Regions from separate parts of the Pseudomonas sp. DW-iso3 genome, predicted to be linked through region 1. Evidence: predicted binding sites of a transcription regulator. Region 1 holds the regulator's gene; the other holds the start of a gene.
What was found. Region 1 encodes FliA, which starts transcription of late flagellar genes. Its sites were predicted from a motif close to CTAAAGTTTNNNNNNNNNNNGCCGNTAA; they were not measured.
Positions count from the first base shown of each region.

Region 2: a site for FliA is predicted at 3,929-3,956, ahead of AC4PS7_RS02375 (flagellar protein MotY). Genes of this name have one in related genera too.

Region 1 is NZ_JBZXDZ010000003.1:436,543-444,573, reverse strand. Features, by position in the region: gene AC4PS7_RS11170 (chemotaxis protein CheA) at 1-1,859, opposite strand, end outside; gene AC4PS7_RS11165 (protein phosphatase CheZ) at 1,871-2,659, opposite strand; gene AC4PS7_RS11160 (chemotaxis response regulator CheY) at 2,678-3,052, opposite strand; gene fliA (RNA polymerase sigma factor FliA) at 3,220-3,960, opposite strand; gene fleN (flagellar synthesis regulator FleN) at 3,957-4,790, opposite strand; gene flhF (flagellar biosynthesis GTPase FlhF) at 4,897-6,213, opposite strand; gene flhA (flagellar biosynthesis protein FlhA) at 6,226-8,031, opposite strand, start outside.
Region 2 is NZ_JBZXDZ010000001.1:516,078-524,108, reverse strand. Features, by position in the region: gene AC4PS7_RS02390 (PA3496 family putative envelope integrity protein) at 87-269, shown strand; gene AC4PS7_RS02385 (response regulator transcription factor) at 354-986, opposite strand; gene AC4PS7_RS02380 (argininosuccinate synthase) at 1,610-2,827, opposite strand; gene AC4PS7_RS02375 (flagellar protein MotY) at 2,957-3,865, opposite strand; gene pyrC (dihydroorotase) at 4,022-5,068, shown strand; gene rnt (ribonuclease T) at 5,065-5,736, shown strand; gene AC4PS7_RS02360 (peroxiredoxin) at 5,843-6,445, opposite strand; gene AC4PS7_RS02355 (bacterioferritin-associated ferredoxin) at 6,690-6,908, shown strand; gene bfr (bacterioferritin) at 7,110-7,580, shown strand; gene grxD (Grx4 family monothiol glutaredoxin) at 7,650-7,988, opposite strand.

The DNA.
Region 1 (8,031 bases):
TCGTTGACGTTGACCAGCGGGAAAGCGAAGGCCTGGTTGCCCAGCATCACCATCAGGGTCGGCATGATCGCCAAGGTCAACGGCACCTTGATGACGATCTTCGAGCCCTGGCCCTTGGTCGAGTAGATGTTGATCGAGCCGTTGAGCTGGCTGATCTTGGTCTTCACCACGTCCATGCCGACGCCACGGCCGGACACGTCGGAAATCTCGGTCTTGGTCGAGAAGCCCGGGGCGAAGATCAGGTTGTAGCACTCGCTATCGGTCAGGCGGTCGGCGGCGTCCTTGTCCATCACGCCACGCTTGACCGCGATATTGCGCAATATCGCCGGGTCCATGCCCTTGCCGTCGTCAGTGATCGACAACAGGATGTGGTCGCCCTCTTGCTCCGCCGCCAGGATCACTTTGCCGTTGCGGGACTTGCCCGAGGCTTCGCGTTCTTCCGGGGTTTCCACACCGTGGTCGACAGCGTTGCGCACCAAGTGGACCAGCGGGTCGGCCAGGGCCTCGACAAGGTTCTTGTCGAGGTCGGTTTCTTCACCCACCAGTTCCAGGTTGATTTCTTTCTTCAACTGGCGTGCCAGGTCACGAACCAGGCGCGGGAAGCGGCCGAAGACTTTCTTGATCGGCTGCATCCGGGTTTTCATCACGGCGGTCTGCAGGTCGGCGGTCACCACGTCGAGGTTCGACACGGCCTTTTGCATGGCTTCATCGCCGCTGCTCAGGCCCAAGCGCACCAGGCGGTTACGCACCAGTACCAGTTCGCCGACCATGTTCATGATGTCGTCCAGGCGTGCGGTATCAACGCGCACGGTGGTTTCGGCTTCACTGGCGGGTTTATCTGCAACCGGTGCGGCGGCGGCACGTGCCGGAGCAGGTGCGGCAGCCGGCGCAGGTTTGGCCGCTGGTGCAGGGGCAGGCGCTGCAGCTTTGGCGGCAACCGGAGCAGCCGTGGCAACCGTCGCCGCTGGGGCCACTTCGCTGAACTTGCCCTTGCCGTGCAGTTCGTCCAGCAGCGATTCGAACTCATGATCGGAGATCAGGCCGTCGCCGGCCGGTGCTGCACTGGCCGCGGCAGGCGCTGCGGCCGTGGCGGCGACTTCCGGCAAGGCGTCGGCCACGAAGGTGCCCTTGCCGTGCAGTTGGTCGAGCAACGCTTCGAATTCGTCGTCGGTGATATCGGTGTTGGCATTGGCGGTCGGTGCTGCCGGCGCTTCCGACACAGCGGCAGGTGTCACGGCGTCGGCCGCGAACTGGCCTTTGCCATGCAACTGGTCAAGCAGGGATTCGAACTCAGCGTCAGTGATGTCTTCGCTGGTTGGCGCGGCAACAGCCGCAGCCGGTGCTTCTGCCTCGGCCTTCACGGCACTGAGGGAGTTAAGCAACTGCTCGAATTCGCTGTCGGTCACATCCGGCTCGGCCTCAGCCACTGGCTCGGGTGCTGCTTCTGCTACCGGCGCAGCCGACAGGTCGGCGGGCTCCGCATAACGTGCCAGCGCAGCCAACAGTTCCGGAGTGGCCGCGGTGATCGGGGCACGTTCGCGGACTTCGCTGAACATGCCGTTGACTGCATCCAGTGCTTCGAGAATCACGTCCATCAATTCCGAATCAACGTGACGCTCACCCTTGCGCAGGATGTCGAACACGTTCTCGGCAATGTGGCAGCATTCCACCAGCTCATGGAGCTGGAGGAAGCCGGCGCCCCCTTTTACAGTGTGAAAACCGCGAAAAATTGCATTGAGCAGGTTCGCATCATCTGGTCGGCTTTCCAGCTCGACCAGTTGCTCGGACAACTGCTCTAAAATTTCGCCGGCCTCTACAAGGAAATCCTGAAGGATTTCTTCATCGGCGCCGAAGCTCATGTGGGTGCTCCTTAGAAGCCTAAACTGGATAACAGGTCATCAACATCATCTTGACCCGATACAACGTCTTCACGTTTATCGGCATGAATCTGCGGACCTTCACCCTTGGCGAGATGTTTTTTTGGATCTTTTTCCGAGAGGATCGCTTCGCGGTCATGTTCAATGCCGGCAAAACGGTCAACCTGGCCTGCCATAAGCACCAATTTGAGCAAGTTGCTTTCCACTTCGGTGACCAACTGGGTCACACGCTTGATCACCTGACCGGTGAGGTCCTGGTAATCCTGGGCGAGCAGAATGTCGTTGAGGTTGCTGGAAACCGTGCGGTTTTCCTGCTCGCTGCGTGACAAGAACCCTTCGACCCGACGCGCCAACTCACGAAACTCTTCAGCGCCGACTTCGCGGCGCATGAAACGGCCCCAGTCGTTGCTCAGGGCCTGGGCTTCGTTGGCCATACCGTTGACCAGAGGCGTGGCGTTTTCCACCAGGTCCATGGTGCGGTTGGCCGCTGCCTCAGTCAGCCTGACCACATAGGACAGGCGTTCGGTGGCATCAGTGATCTGCGAGATTTCCTCAGCCTGGGGCATGTGTGGGTCAATCTGGAAATTGACGATCGCACTGTGCAGCTCGCGTGTGAGCTTGCCCACTTCCTGGTACAGGCCGCGATCACGGGTCTGGTTGAGCTCATGGATCAACTGCACCGCGTCGCCGAACTGACCTTTTTCAAGGCTTTCGACCAACTGGTGAGCATGCTTTTTCAGGGTCGACTCGAAGTCGGCCTGCGATGATTCTTTATGCTCCATAGCTCCCCCGTGGCAGCATCAATGACCGATGCGGTCGAAGATTTTTTCAATCTTCTCTTTCAAGGCCAATGCAGTGAATGGCTTGACCACGTAACCGTTTACCCCAGCTTGGGCGGCTTCGATGATCTGCTCACGCTTGGCTTCGGCGGTCACCATCAGCACAGGCAGGCCGCGCAGCTTTTCGTCAGCACGTACGTGGCGCAGCAAGTCGATACCGGTCATGCCCGGCATGTTCCAGTCCGTTACCAGAAAGTCGATGCTCCCGCTGTTGAGGATCGGAATCGCCGTAATGCCGTCATCCGCCTCGACCGTGTTAGTGAACCCAAGGTCACGCAACAGGTTTTTTATGATCCGCCGCATCGTTGAGAAGTCATCAACGATGAGGATTTTCATGTTCTTGTCCAATTCGACCTCCAAGCAGTCTTAAACGCGCCCAGCACCTGGACGCGCCATTTCAATCAACAGGCATTACACAAAAAGGACTGCCGGGGCACCACGGGTCGAAACCGCGAAGGCTGGTTGCCCTCGCGGTCTCGTCTGCAGTGTCCCCACACTGCCTGTCAGCGCGCTCGCCACTCTCCCAAACGCCCCCGCAAGCGGGCTGCGCACTGGCTGTGCAACTGGCTGACCCGCGACTCGCTGACCCCCAGGACCTCACCGATTTCCTTGAGGTTCAGCTCTTCGTCGTAGTACAACGCCAAGACCAGTCGCTCACGCTCCGGCAAATTGGCAATCGCGTCCGCCAACGCCCCCTGGAAACGCTCATCTTCCAGGTCACGCGATGGCTCCATATGAGCGCTCGCGCCGTCCTCGTGCAGCCCTTCGTGTTCGCCGTCCTGCAACAGGTCGTCGAAACTGAACAGGCGGCTGCCCAAGGTATCGTTCAAAATCCCGTAGTAATCGTCGAGACTCAATTGGAGTTCGGCCGCAACTTCGTGATCTTTAGCGTCGCGACCGGTTTTTGCTTCAATTGCGCGAATTGCGTCACTGACCATGCGCGTATTGCGATGCACCGAACGCGGCGCCCAGTCACCTTTACGCACCTCATCAAGCATCGCGCCACGGATACGGATCCCCGCATACGTCTCGAAACTCGCGCCCTTGCTCGCGTCGTATTTGGTCGACACTTCGAGCAGGCCGATCATGCCCGCCTGGATCAGGTCTTCGACCTGGACGCTGGCCGGCAGGCGTGCCAGCAGGTGGTAGGCAATGCGCTTGACCAAGGGCGCGTAGCGCTCGATCAACTCGCCCTGACTGTCACGGGCAGACCTCTTGTAAGCGTTGTAGCCAGTCGCTGTCATAGCACGGGTCCTGCGCTCGTCTGATGCACCAATCGCTCGACGAAAAACTCCAGATGCCCCCGTGGGTTGGCGGGCAACGGCCAGGTATCGACCTTCTGGGCAATAGCCTTGAACGCCAATGCGCACTTGGAACGAGGGAACGCTTCGTAGACTGCACGCTGCTTTTGCACAGCCTTGCGCACACACTCGTCGTAGGGCACTGCGCCGACGTATTGTAAGGCGACATCGAGGAAACGATCCGTGACCTTGGTCAACTTGGCGAACAGGTTGCGCCCTTCCTGCGGGCTCTGGGCCATGTTGGCCAAGACGCGGAAGCGGTTCATGCCGTAGTCACGGTTAAGCAGTTTGATCAGGGCGTAGGCGTCGGTGATCGAGGTGGGTTCGTCGCAGACCACCAGCAACACTTCCTGCGCGGCGCGCACGAAGCTGACCACGGACTCGCCGATCCCGGCGGCGGTGTCAATCACCAGCACGTCGAGGTTATCGCCGATATCACTGAACGCCTGGATGAGGCCGGCATGCTGCGCCGGGCTCAGGTGCACCATGCTCTGGGTGCCCGAGGCAGCCGGCACGATGCGGATGCCACCGGGGCCCTGCAGCAGCACATCGCGCAGCTCGCAGCGGCCCTCGATCACATCGGCAAGGGTATGTTTGGGCGTCAGCCCCAGCAGAACGTCGACGTTCGCCAGGCCCAGGTCAGCATCCAACAGCATGACGCGACGGCCAAGCTCTGCCAGGGCCAGGGACAAATTCACTGACACGTTAGTTTTCCCGACGCCACCTTTGCCGCCGGTCACCGCGATCACCTGTACGGGATGCATGCTGCCCATTTTATTTCTTTACCTTGTCTTGCTTAGACGCAGGCTACATGGCTTGGCCGCGTGAATCGCTTGCAGACCATCGATGTAGATACATTTCACGGTGTTCATCCTGCCCTCAACCGACCCGTTTTGCCGGGTTGTGATAAAGGTCGGCGAACATATCAGCCATCGCTTCCTCGCTAGGCTCTTCTTGCATTTGCACGCTGACTGCACGGCTGACCAACTGATGACGGCGCGGCAGATGCAGATCATCCGGGATCCGCGGCCCGTCGGTCAGGTAAGCGACCGGCAATTCATGACTGATGGCCAGGCTCAACACCTCGCCCAGGCTCGCGGTTTCGTCGAGCTTGGTGAGGATGCAACCGGCCAGGCCGCAGCGTTTGTAGCTGTGATACGCAGCGGTAAGAACCTGTTTCTGGCTGGTGGTTGCAAGCACCAAGTAGTTTTTCGATTTGATGCCACGTCCGGCCAGGCTTTCAAGCTGCATGCGCAATGCCGGGTCGCTGGCTTGCAAGCCGGCGGTATCGATCAATACCACGCGTTTGCGCAGCAGCGGGTCGAGGGCGTTAGCCAGGGACTGGCCCGGGTCGACGTGAGTCACCGATACATTGAGAATACGGCCCAGCGTCTTGAGCTGCTCCTGGGCACCAATACGGTAGCTGTCCATGCTCACCAGCGCGATATTCTGTGCGCCGTATTTGAGTACGTAACGGGCCGCCAGCTTGGCCAGGGTGGTGGTCTTGCCCATGCCGGCAGGGCCGACCATGGCGATCACACCGCCCTCTTCCAATGGTTCGATTTCCGGGGTGACGATCATCCGTGCCAGGTGGGCCAGCAACATGCGCCAAGCCTGGCGAGGCTCTTCGATTTCGGTGGTCAAGGCCAGCAGGTCGCGGGACAACGGGCCGGACAAGCCGATACGTTGCAGGCGCCGCCACAGGTTGGCCTGTTGCGGCTTGCTGCCTTGCAGCTGGTTCCAGGCCAACGAGCCAAGCTGCACTTCCAGCAGCTCACGCAGGCCATTGAGTTCAAAGCGCATCGAGTCGAACACCCGCTGGTCAACCGCAGGCGCCGGAGCAGGCGCAGCAGGACGTGGCGGTTCTTTGAAGGTCGGCTCGACCAGCGGCTCGGAAGCGGTCAGCGGCAGGCCGGCGAACAACTGGCGATTAGTGGTGGCATCGCTGTCGCCGCGCATGCTCAGTTCAGCCTGGGCCGAGACAATGCGTGAAGCAGTCTTGCGCAGCTCGTCTTCGAGCTCCATGTTCGGCACACGCGGCGCCAGGGCCTGGGGGGTGTAATCCAGGGCAGCCGTCAGCTCGACACCGCCGGCAATACGACGGTTTCCGATAATCGCGGCGTCGGCGCCCAGCTCATCACGAACCAGTTTCATGGCCTGACGCATATCGGCGGCGAAAAAACGCTTCACTTGCATAACCCACTACCCTCAGCCATTGGGGCCTACTGTCGCGACGATAGTCACTTGCTTGTTGTCAGGAATTTCCTGATAAGCCAAAACGTGCAAATTCGGTACTGCCAGGCGTCCAAACCGCGACAACATCGCCCGGACGGGGCCTGCCACCAGCAGAATCACCGGTTGGCCCTGCATTTCCTGGCGCTGTGCGGCGTCGATCAACGAACGCTGCAGCTTCTCAGCCATGCTTGGCTCCAGCAGAACGCCCTCTTCCTGGCCTTGTCCTGCCTTCTGAATACTATTGAGCAATATTTGTTCCAACCTTGGTTCCAAGGTGATCACAGGCAGCTCGGAGTCAAGCCCTACAATGCTTTGGACGATTGCACGCGACAATCCGACGCGCACCGCGGCCACCAGGGCGGCAGTATCTTGACTCTTGGCGGCATTGTTGGCGATGGCCTCGGCAATGCTGCGGATGTCCCGTACCGGCACCTGTTCGGCCAGCAACGCCTGCAACACCTTGAGCAACTGCGACAGCGACAGCACACCCGGCACCAGCTCTTCGGCCAGTTTCGGCGACGCTTTGGCCAGCAAACCCATCAATTGCTGGACTTCCTCATGGCCAATCAGCTCATGGGAGTGCTTGTACAGGATCTGGTTGAGGTGGGTGGCGACCACGGTGCTGGCGTCCACCACGGTGTAGCCGAGGGATTGTGCCTGGCTGCGCTGGCTGATTTCGATCCACACCGCGTCCAGGCCAAAAGCCGGATCTTTGGCGGTAATACCGTTGAGGCTGCCGAACACCTGCCCTGGGTTGATCGCCAGTTCGCGGTCTGGGTAGATCTCGGCTTCGGCCAGGATCACGCCCATGAGGGTCAGGCGATAGGCACTCGGAGCCAGGTCGAGGTTGTCGCGGATGTGCACGGTGGGCATCAAAAAGCCCAGGTCCTGGGACAGCTTCTTGCGCACGCCCTTGATCCGCGCGAGCAATTGGCCGCCCTGGTTGCGGTCCACCAGCGGGATCAGGCGGTAGCCGACTTCCAGGCCGATCATGTCGATCGGGGTCACGTCATCCCAGCCCAGCTCCTTGGTTTCCTGAGCGCGGGCCGGGGAAGGCAGCAGTTCCTGTTGGCGCGCGATCTCTTGCTGGGCCTGGACCTTGACCGCATTCTGCTTTTTCCAGAACAGGTAAGCACCGCCAGCCGCCATGGCTGCCATGCTCAGGAACGACACGTGGGGCATGCCCGGTACAATACCCATGATCGCCATGATGCCCGCCGCCACGGCCAAGGCCTTGGGCGAGGCAAACATCTGCCGGCTGATCTGCTTGCCCATGTCTTCGGAGCCCGAAGCACGAGTCACCATGATCGCCGCAGCTGTAGATAACAACAGTGATGGCAATTGCGCCACTAAACCGTCACCGATGGTCAGCAGGGCGTACACCTTGCCCGCATCGCCGAAGGTCATGCCGTGCTGGAAGATACCCACGGCCATACCGCCGATGAGGTTGATGAACAGAATCAGCAGGCCGGCGATGGCATCACCGCGCACGAACTTGCTGGCACCGTCCATGGAACCGTAGAACTCGGCTTCCTGGGCCACTTCCAGGCGGCGCGACTTGGCTTGGTTCTGGTCGATCAGGCCGGCGTTGAGGTCAGCGTCGATCGCCATCTGCTTGCCGGGCATCGCATCGAGGGTAAACCGCGCGCTCACCTCGGAAATCCGCCCGGCGCCCTTGGTTACTACCACGAAGTTGATGATCATCAGGATCGCGAACACCACGATACCGACCACGTAGTTACCGCCGATCACCACCTCACCGAAGGCCTGGATCACCTT
Region 2 (8,031 bases), on a different contig from region 1:
CAGTCGATTGAAAAAATCTTTTTTACCGGATCATGGATTATCGTTATAAGGAGCGCCAACGGCAGTCTTAGCCCGGAGTGAACCTTATGAGCACTGGCAAAGAGCAACTGGAAGTGGAAGACGACCTCGTTGAGTCGGACGACGATGTAGCAGAGGCACCTGAGGCAGAGGTCGCCAAGACCAATTTGAGCAAACGCCGTACTATCGATAATCTGCTGGAAGAACGACGCTTGCAAAAACAGCTGGCCGATTACGACTTCGATTTCTGATCGAGCGATCGACAGCCGGAAGCCTCCTTCACGGAGGCTTTTTTCTGCCGGTTACCCGGGCAATGCGCTGTACGATGTCCTCCTCTATACCAAGCCGTTACGCTGGGCCAGTTCGATCAGGTCCACCAGCGAACGCGCATTGAGCTTGAGCAGCAAACGCGTCTTGTAGGTGCTCACGGTCTTATTGCTGAGGAACATGCCGTCGGCAATCTCCTTGTTGGTCCTGCCCCGCGCCAACTGCTGCAATACCATCATTTCCCGCCCGGAGAGGCGCTCGACCATATCGGCCTCGCTGGCATTGCCCATGGTGGAGCGTACCGAGTTGAGCGCCTGGTTCGGGAAGTAGCTGTAGCCCGACAAGACCGCCTTGATGGCACTCAGCAACTCGGTGAGGTCCTGTTGCTTGCACACGTAGCCCGCAGCCCCCGCCTGCATGCAGCGCATGGAAAAATGTCCAGGTGCCTGGGACGTCAACACCAGCACCTTGAACGGTGCAGGCTGCTTGGTAGAAGACAGTCGACAAATAACTTCCAGCCCATCAAGTTTTGGAATCCCGATATCCAGTATCACAATATCCGGCATATGCTCCCGTGCAAGTTGCAACGCATCGACACCGTTATCGGTCTCGGCAACGACCTCATAACCATGACGCTCCATTAGCATACGCACAGCAAGACGAATGACGGGATGATCATCCACGATCAGCACTTTATTCATGAGAAAGTCCAATTTCGCTGTTCGAATTATTTAGAGCAAGCACAATAGCCTAGTCGTTTCCTAGTTGGCATAGCGTTCCCCCCCAAGCAACAGCAAGCAGAGACCCACCCCACAGCGATAAAAGAATTGCCCTACAAAAAAACGCCATCTCGGAGGCATCCGGTTTTATGGAGCCTTTCAGACCTTTCCTGGGACTTACATACTTTGAGTGAAATATCCTTGGCTTATAGGGGGTTGGGTAAACGTGCCGCACATGACTCTCAGGAAATGCCCCTTGCCTCTCGCTTGCAGCGGGGAAAAACGGCCAGAACGATCCGTCTGCTTTAGTTCCATTCAACATATTTTCTTACATCCTTGATTCCTACAGACTATTCAGTGTTTTGCATCTTCGCCGCACTTGTATGAGTGAATTATCTGTAAGACCAGTTCCTACAAAGATGTAAAAAATTCATTCCCCCTACAAACTTTCAACAACAATTCATTCAAACCCACCGTTGATAAAGATTTCGAGAAAAAATATCCACACCTGTTTAAACGTCATAAACATCAAAAGACGATACAAAACCACAGGCAAAAAAAATGGCCCCTTGAACAAGGGGCCATTTTTCATAACACGCTGAGACTTAGAACAGCGAGCGACCTTTGTTGGCTGCAATGCGCATGCGCAATGCGTTCAACTTGATGAAGCCTGCTGCGTCTGCCTGGTTGTAAGCACCGCCGTCTTCTTCGAAGGTGGCGATGTTGGCGTCGAACAGCGACTCGTCAGACTTGCGACCGGTCACGATCACGTTGCCCTTGTACAGCTTCAGGCGCACGACGCCGTTCACGTGGACCTGGGAGGCGTCGATCATCTGCTGCAGCATCAGACGCTCAGGGCTCCACCAGTAGCCGGTGTAGATCAGGCTGGCGTACTTGGGCATCAGCTCATCTTTGAGGTGAGCCACTTCGCGGTCCAGGGTGATGGACTCGATGGCGCGGTGGGCGCGCAGCATGATGGTGCCGCCTGGGGTTTCGTAGCAGCCGCGGGACTTCATGCCCACGTAACGGTTCTCGACGATGTCGAGACGGCCGATACCGTGTTCACCACCAATACGGTTCAGGGTCGCCAGCACGGTGGCCGGGGTCATCTCGACGCCGTCCAGCGCGACGATGTCGCCGTTGCGGTAGGTCAGTTCCAGGTATTGCGGCTTGTCGGGCGCGTTCTCCGGGGAGACGGTCCACTTCCACATGTCTTCTTCGTGCTCGGTCCAGGTGTCTTCCAGCACGCCGCCTTCATAGGAGATGTGCAGCAGGTTGGCGTCCATCGAGTACGGGGACTTCTTCTTGCCGTGACGTTCGATCGGGATTGCATGCTTTTCAGCGTAATCCATCAGCTTTTCACGGGACAGCAGGTCCCATTCACGCCAAGGGGCAATCACTTTCACGCCTGGCTTGAGTGCATAGGCACCCAGTTCGAAACGTACCTGGTCGTTGCCCTTGCCGGTAGCGCCATGGGAAATGGCGTCGGCGCCGGTTTCGTTGGCGATTTCGATCAGGCGCTTGGCGATCAGCGGACGTGCGATGGAGGTACCCAGCAGGTACTCGCCTTCGTAGACGGTGTTGGCGCGAAACATCGGGAAAACGAAATCGCGGACGAACTCTTCGCGCAGGTCGTCAATGTAGATCTCTTTCACGCCCATGGCTTGCGCCTTGGCACGTGCAGGTTCGACCTCTTCACCCTGACCCAGGTCAGCGGTGAAGGTCACCACTTCACAGTTATAAGTATCCTGCAGCCACTTGAGGATCACCGAAGTGTCCAGGCCGCCGGAATACGCGAGAACGACCTTGTTTACGTCGGCCATGCCATCACTCCACGGGGTTGTACGGAAAGGCGTCGATTCTACCGACCAAAACCGTGGATTTACAGGGGCGCGACAGCAAATGAAGATAAAGCGACAGATTATGTCGAGCGGGCGACCGATGGTCGCACCTTATGACGTGTGCGCGGCGTTACTGGGACCGGTGGCCTGAGGCGCCGGTTTCTCGGGGGCTGCCACGCGTTCAAGCTGGATATTCACGCGCCGGTTGCGTGCCCGGTTGGCCGCATTGGTGTTGGGCGCCAGTGGGTAGCTTTCGCCGTGGAACCGCAGAGTGATCTGCGATTCCGGGATTCCATTGGCCTTGAAGTAGTCCATGACCGCCAGGCCGCGACGGCGCGAGACGTCGCGATTGGTGAGGCGGTTGCCACTGTTGTCCGAATGGCCGTTCAACTCGATATGGTTGACGGTCGGGTCGGCTTTCATGAACGCGAGGATCACGTCGAGTTTCTTCTTGGCGGCCGCGTCCAGCTCGATCCCGCCACCGGGGAAGCCGACTTCGGTCTGTTTCACCTGGTCATAATTCATCGGCAACAGCTTGGCGGTACACAGTTGGTAATCGTTGTAGGCCTTGTTGAACTTGACCGGCAGCAGGCGGATTTCCGAATAGCCACCTTCACGCCCATAGTGCCGCACGGTCGGGCTGCGCCCTTCCAGCAAGCCGTTGAAAAGACGCCCGGCCTGGGCCTGGGAACTGTTGAACAATACGTCGCCACTGCCGGCACGTACGGCGCCGAGGTTGATATCACCCCGCCCCGGCTGCCACGGCGCAGCGGCCGCCAGCAACGTGGCCGAACCGGCACCCAGTGAGCCGTTGTAGGCTTTCAGACGAAACGTCGCCTGCTCGCCAGCCCGGCGCACGAACTCACCCGAACCGAAATCGGTGATCGGCTGGGTCAGTCGGCACTCAAACTGGTCGCCTTCCACCTTCCACTCAATATTCTCCAGACGCGTCTGGAACGTGAGGGCCATTGCAGGGAGGCTGGCGAACACACTGAGCAGGGCTAGATATTGCTGGCGCACGGGAGGCTCCATTGGTTTCTACAACACTTCAAAGCGTCATACATCGATAAGGCATACCCCAGGCTATCGGTTGCATCCTGCAAAACTTGATAGCGAGTGCCTGATAGAGTCTTTTCCGGTAGCATTCCCACCAGATTGACCCGCCTGGAATCCCCAATGTCCGACCGCCTGACCCTGCTGCGTCCCGACGACTGGCATATTCATCTTCGCGATGGTGCTGCGTTACCCCACACCGTGGCCGATGTAGCGCGCACGTTTGGCCGCGCCATCATCATGCCTAACCTGGTACCTCCGGTGCGTAATGCCGAGCAAGCCGATGCCTATCGCCAGCGTATCCTCGCTGCACGACCGGCCGGCAGCCGCTTCGAACCGTTGATGGTGCTCTACCTCACCGACCGCACCCAGCCCGAAGAGATTCGTGAGGCCAAGGCCAGCGGTTTCGTGCACGCCGCCAAACTGTACCCGGCCGGCGCGACCACCAACTCCGACTCCGGCGTGACCAGTATCGACAAGATCCTGCCGGCGATCGAAGCCATGGCCGAAGTCGGCATGCCGCTGCTGATCCACGGTGAAGTCACCCGTGGCGACGTGGACGTGTTCGACCGCGAGAAAATCTTCATCGACGAGCATATGCGCCGCGTGGTCGAGTTGTTCCCGACCCTCAAGGTGGTGTTCGAGCACATCACCACTGCCGATGCCGTGCAGTTCGTCAGCGAGGCCTCGGCCAACGTCGGCGCGACCATCACCGCGCATCACCTGCTGTACAACCGCAACCACATGCTGGTGGGCGGGATTCGGCCGCACTTCTATTGCTTGCCGATCCTCAAGCGCAACACCCACCAGGTGGCCTTGCTGGATGCGGCGACGAGCGGCAATCCGAAGTTCTTCCTCGGCACCGACTCCGCCCCTCACGCCGTGCACGCCAAAGAAGCGGCGTGTGGTTGTGCCGGCTGCTACACCGCCTATGCAGCGATCGAGTTGTACGCCGAAGCGTTCGAACAACGTAACGCCCTGGACAAGCTTGAAGGCTTCGCCAGCCTCAACGGCCCGCGTTTCTACGGTCTGCCGGCGAACACCGACCGCATCACCCTGGTCCGTGAAGACTGGACCGCCCCTGCCAGCCTGCCGTTTGGCGAGCTGACTGTCATCCCGCTGCGCGCCGGTGAAACACTGCGCTGGCGCCTGCTGGAGGAAAGCAAGTGAGTGAAGACCATTACGACGACGAACACGAGCACAGCGGTGGCGGTTCCCGTCACCCGATGGCCGAGCGGTTTCGTGGCTATCTGCCGGTTGTCATCGACGTAGAAACCGGTGGTTTCAACTGCGCTACCGACGCGCTGCTGGAAATCGCCGCGACCACCATCGGCATGGATGAACAGGGTTTCGTGTTCCCGGAACACACCCACTTCTTCCGCGTCGAGCCGTTCGAAGGCGCGAATATCGAAGCCGCCGCTTTGGAATTTACGGGCATCAAGCTCGATCACCCACTGCGCATGGCAGTGAGTGAAGAAGCGGCACTGACCGACATCTTCCGTGGCGTGCGCAAGGCGTTGAAAGCCAATGGCTGCAAACGCGCGATCCTGGTCGGCCACAACAGCAGCTTCGATCTGGGCTTCCTGAACGCCGCCGTGGCGCGGCTGGACATGAAGCGCAACCCGTTCCACCCCTTCTCCAGCTTCGACACGGCCACCCTCGCCGGCCTGGCGTATGGCCAGACCGTGCTGGCGAAAGCCTGTCAGGCAGCCGGTATCGACTTTGACGGCCGTGAGGCCCACTCGGCTCGCTACGACACCGAGAAGACCGCCGAGCTGTTCTGCGGCATCGTCAACCGCTGGAAAGACATGGGCGGCTGGGAAGATTTCAACGACTGAGCAAAGCTCGTGTGGTGAGCGAGCTTGCCCCGCTCACCACGAGTCATACCCCGCACATAAAAAAACCGGCCTTCTCAGGCCGGTTTTTTTGTACCTCGAACCAGGCTTACAGCTTGCCCGCGTTCTCGGTCAGGTAAGCGGCAACGCCTTCTGGCGAAGCGTTCATGCCTTTGTCGCCTTTTTTCCAGTTGGCTGGGCAGACTTCGCCGTGCTCTTCGTGGAATTGCAGGGCGTCAACCAGGCGGATCAGCTCTTCCATGTTACGGCCCAGTGGCAGGTCGTTGATGATCTGGGAGCGGACAACGCCCTTGTCGTCGATCAGGAACGCGCCACGGAAAGCCACGCCGCCTTCGGACTCAACGTCGTAGGCCTTGGCGATGTCGTGCTTCATGTCGGCAGCCATGGTGTATTTGACTTTGCCGATGCCACCATCATTGATGGCGGTGTTGCGCCAGGCGTTGTGGGTGAAATGGGAGTCGATGGAAACCGCTACCACTTCAACGTTGCGCGCCTTGAAATCGTCCATGCGGTGGTCCAGAGCGATCAGCTCCGAAGGGCAGACGAAGGTGAAGTCCAGCGGGTAGAAGAACACCAGGCCGTATTTGCCTTTGATGGCTTCAGACAGTTTGAAGCTGTCTACGATTTCGCCATTGCCGAGGACGGCTGGGACGTCGAAATCCGGGGCTTGTTTGCCGACGAGTACGCTCATTGGATATCTCCTGATGTAGGGGTGACGATTGAAGTAAAAGGACCGGCCCCGAGTCTGCCGTGAATAAGCGACAGCCCTGTGACGCAGTCACGCTTCGTGAAGATCGACCATCATACACTGAAAAAACCGTTCGTCAGTGAGGGCGCGATGCCAGCAAATACCCTGCGAATCCACTTTGACAATCATTCTCGTTAACATTAAGATCCATCGCACTTAAGCCTTAAACCCGCGACGGTTCTCCCTTATGTATGTGTGCCTCTGTACTGGCGTCACCGACGGACAAATCCGCGAAGCAATCTATGAAGGTTGCTGCAGCTACAAGGAAGTGCGTGAAACCACCGGCGTTGCCAGCCAGTGCGGCAAATGTGCCTGCCTCGCCAAGCAAGTGGTACGGGAAACCCTGACGCAGCTGCAGACAGCCCAGGCCGCGATCCCCTATTCAGCAGAATTTACACACGCCTGATTTGGCGTGTTTTAAAGAGCCGGACTTAGTGTCCGGTTTTTTTATGCCCGCAATTCAATTAGTTAGCGTCAAGACGCGGAACACAAACATTCTTATTCCGATTAATTTTCATTTATTATTCAATAACTTAGGTTTGACACTAGGGGTTTCGCCGCTCAAACTCCGCCCTATACACAGCTATTACAGGGCAGGACCCCAGTCATGAAAGGCGACATCTCAGTCATCCAGCAACTCAACAAAATCCTTGCCAATGAACTGGTCGCGATCAATCAGTACTTTCTGCATGCGCGCATGTATGACGATTGGGGCCTGGAAAAGCTGGGCAAGCGTGAATACAAAGAATCCATCAAGGCCATGAAAGACGCGGACGCGCTGATCAAGCGCATCCTGTTTCTGGAAGGCCTGCCGAACGTGCAGGACCTGGGCAAGCTGAACATTGGCGAGCACACCCAGGAAATGCTCGGCAGTGACCTGGGTTTCGAGCGCAAGAGCCACAGCGACCTCAAGGCCGCCATCGCTCACTGCGAGACCAAGGGCGACTTCGGTAGCCGTGAGCTGCTGGAAGACATCCTGGAAGACCAGGAAGAACACATCGACTGGCTGGAAACCCAACTGGGCCTGATCGACAAAGTCAGCCTGGAAAACTACCTGCAATCGCAGATGGGTGAATAACCCCGTCGCTCACAGGTACAAAAAAGCCCCGCTCTCTCACGAGAAGCGGGGCTTTTTATTGCCGGCGAATCAAGCGTCGGTCTTGGCTGCCGCGTTTGCCGCTGCATCTTTGATCAACGCCTGCAACGAACCATCAGCGGCCATTTCAGTGATGATATCGCTACCGCCGACCAGCTCACCGGCTACCCACAGTTGTGGGAAAGTAGGCCAATTGGCGTACTTCGGCAGGTTGGCGCGGATTTCCGGGTTTTGCAGGATATCCACGTAAGCGAATTTTTCGCCACACGCCATGATGGCCTGGGACGCCTTCGCGGAGAAACCGCACTGAGGAGCGTTTGGTGCGCCCTTCATGTAAAGCAGAATGGTGTTGTTGGCAATCTGCTCTTTGATCGTTTCGATGATATCCATGGAACACCTCGGCTGGAACTTTGCGACTCACAGGTCGGCACGG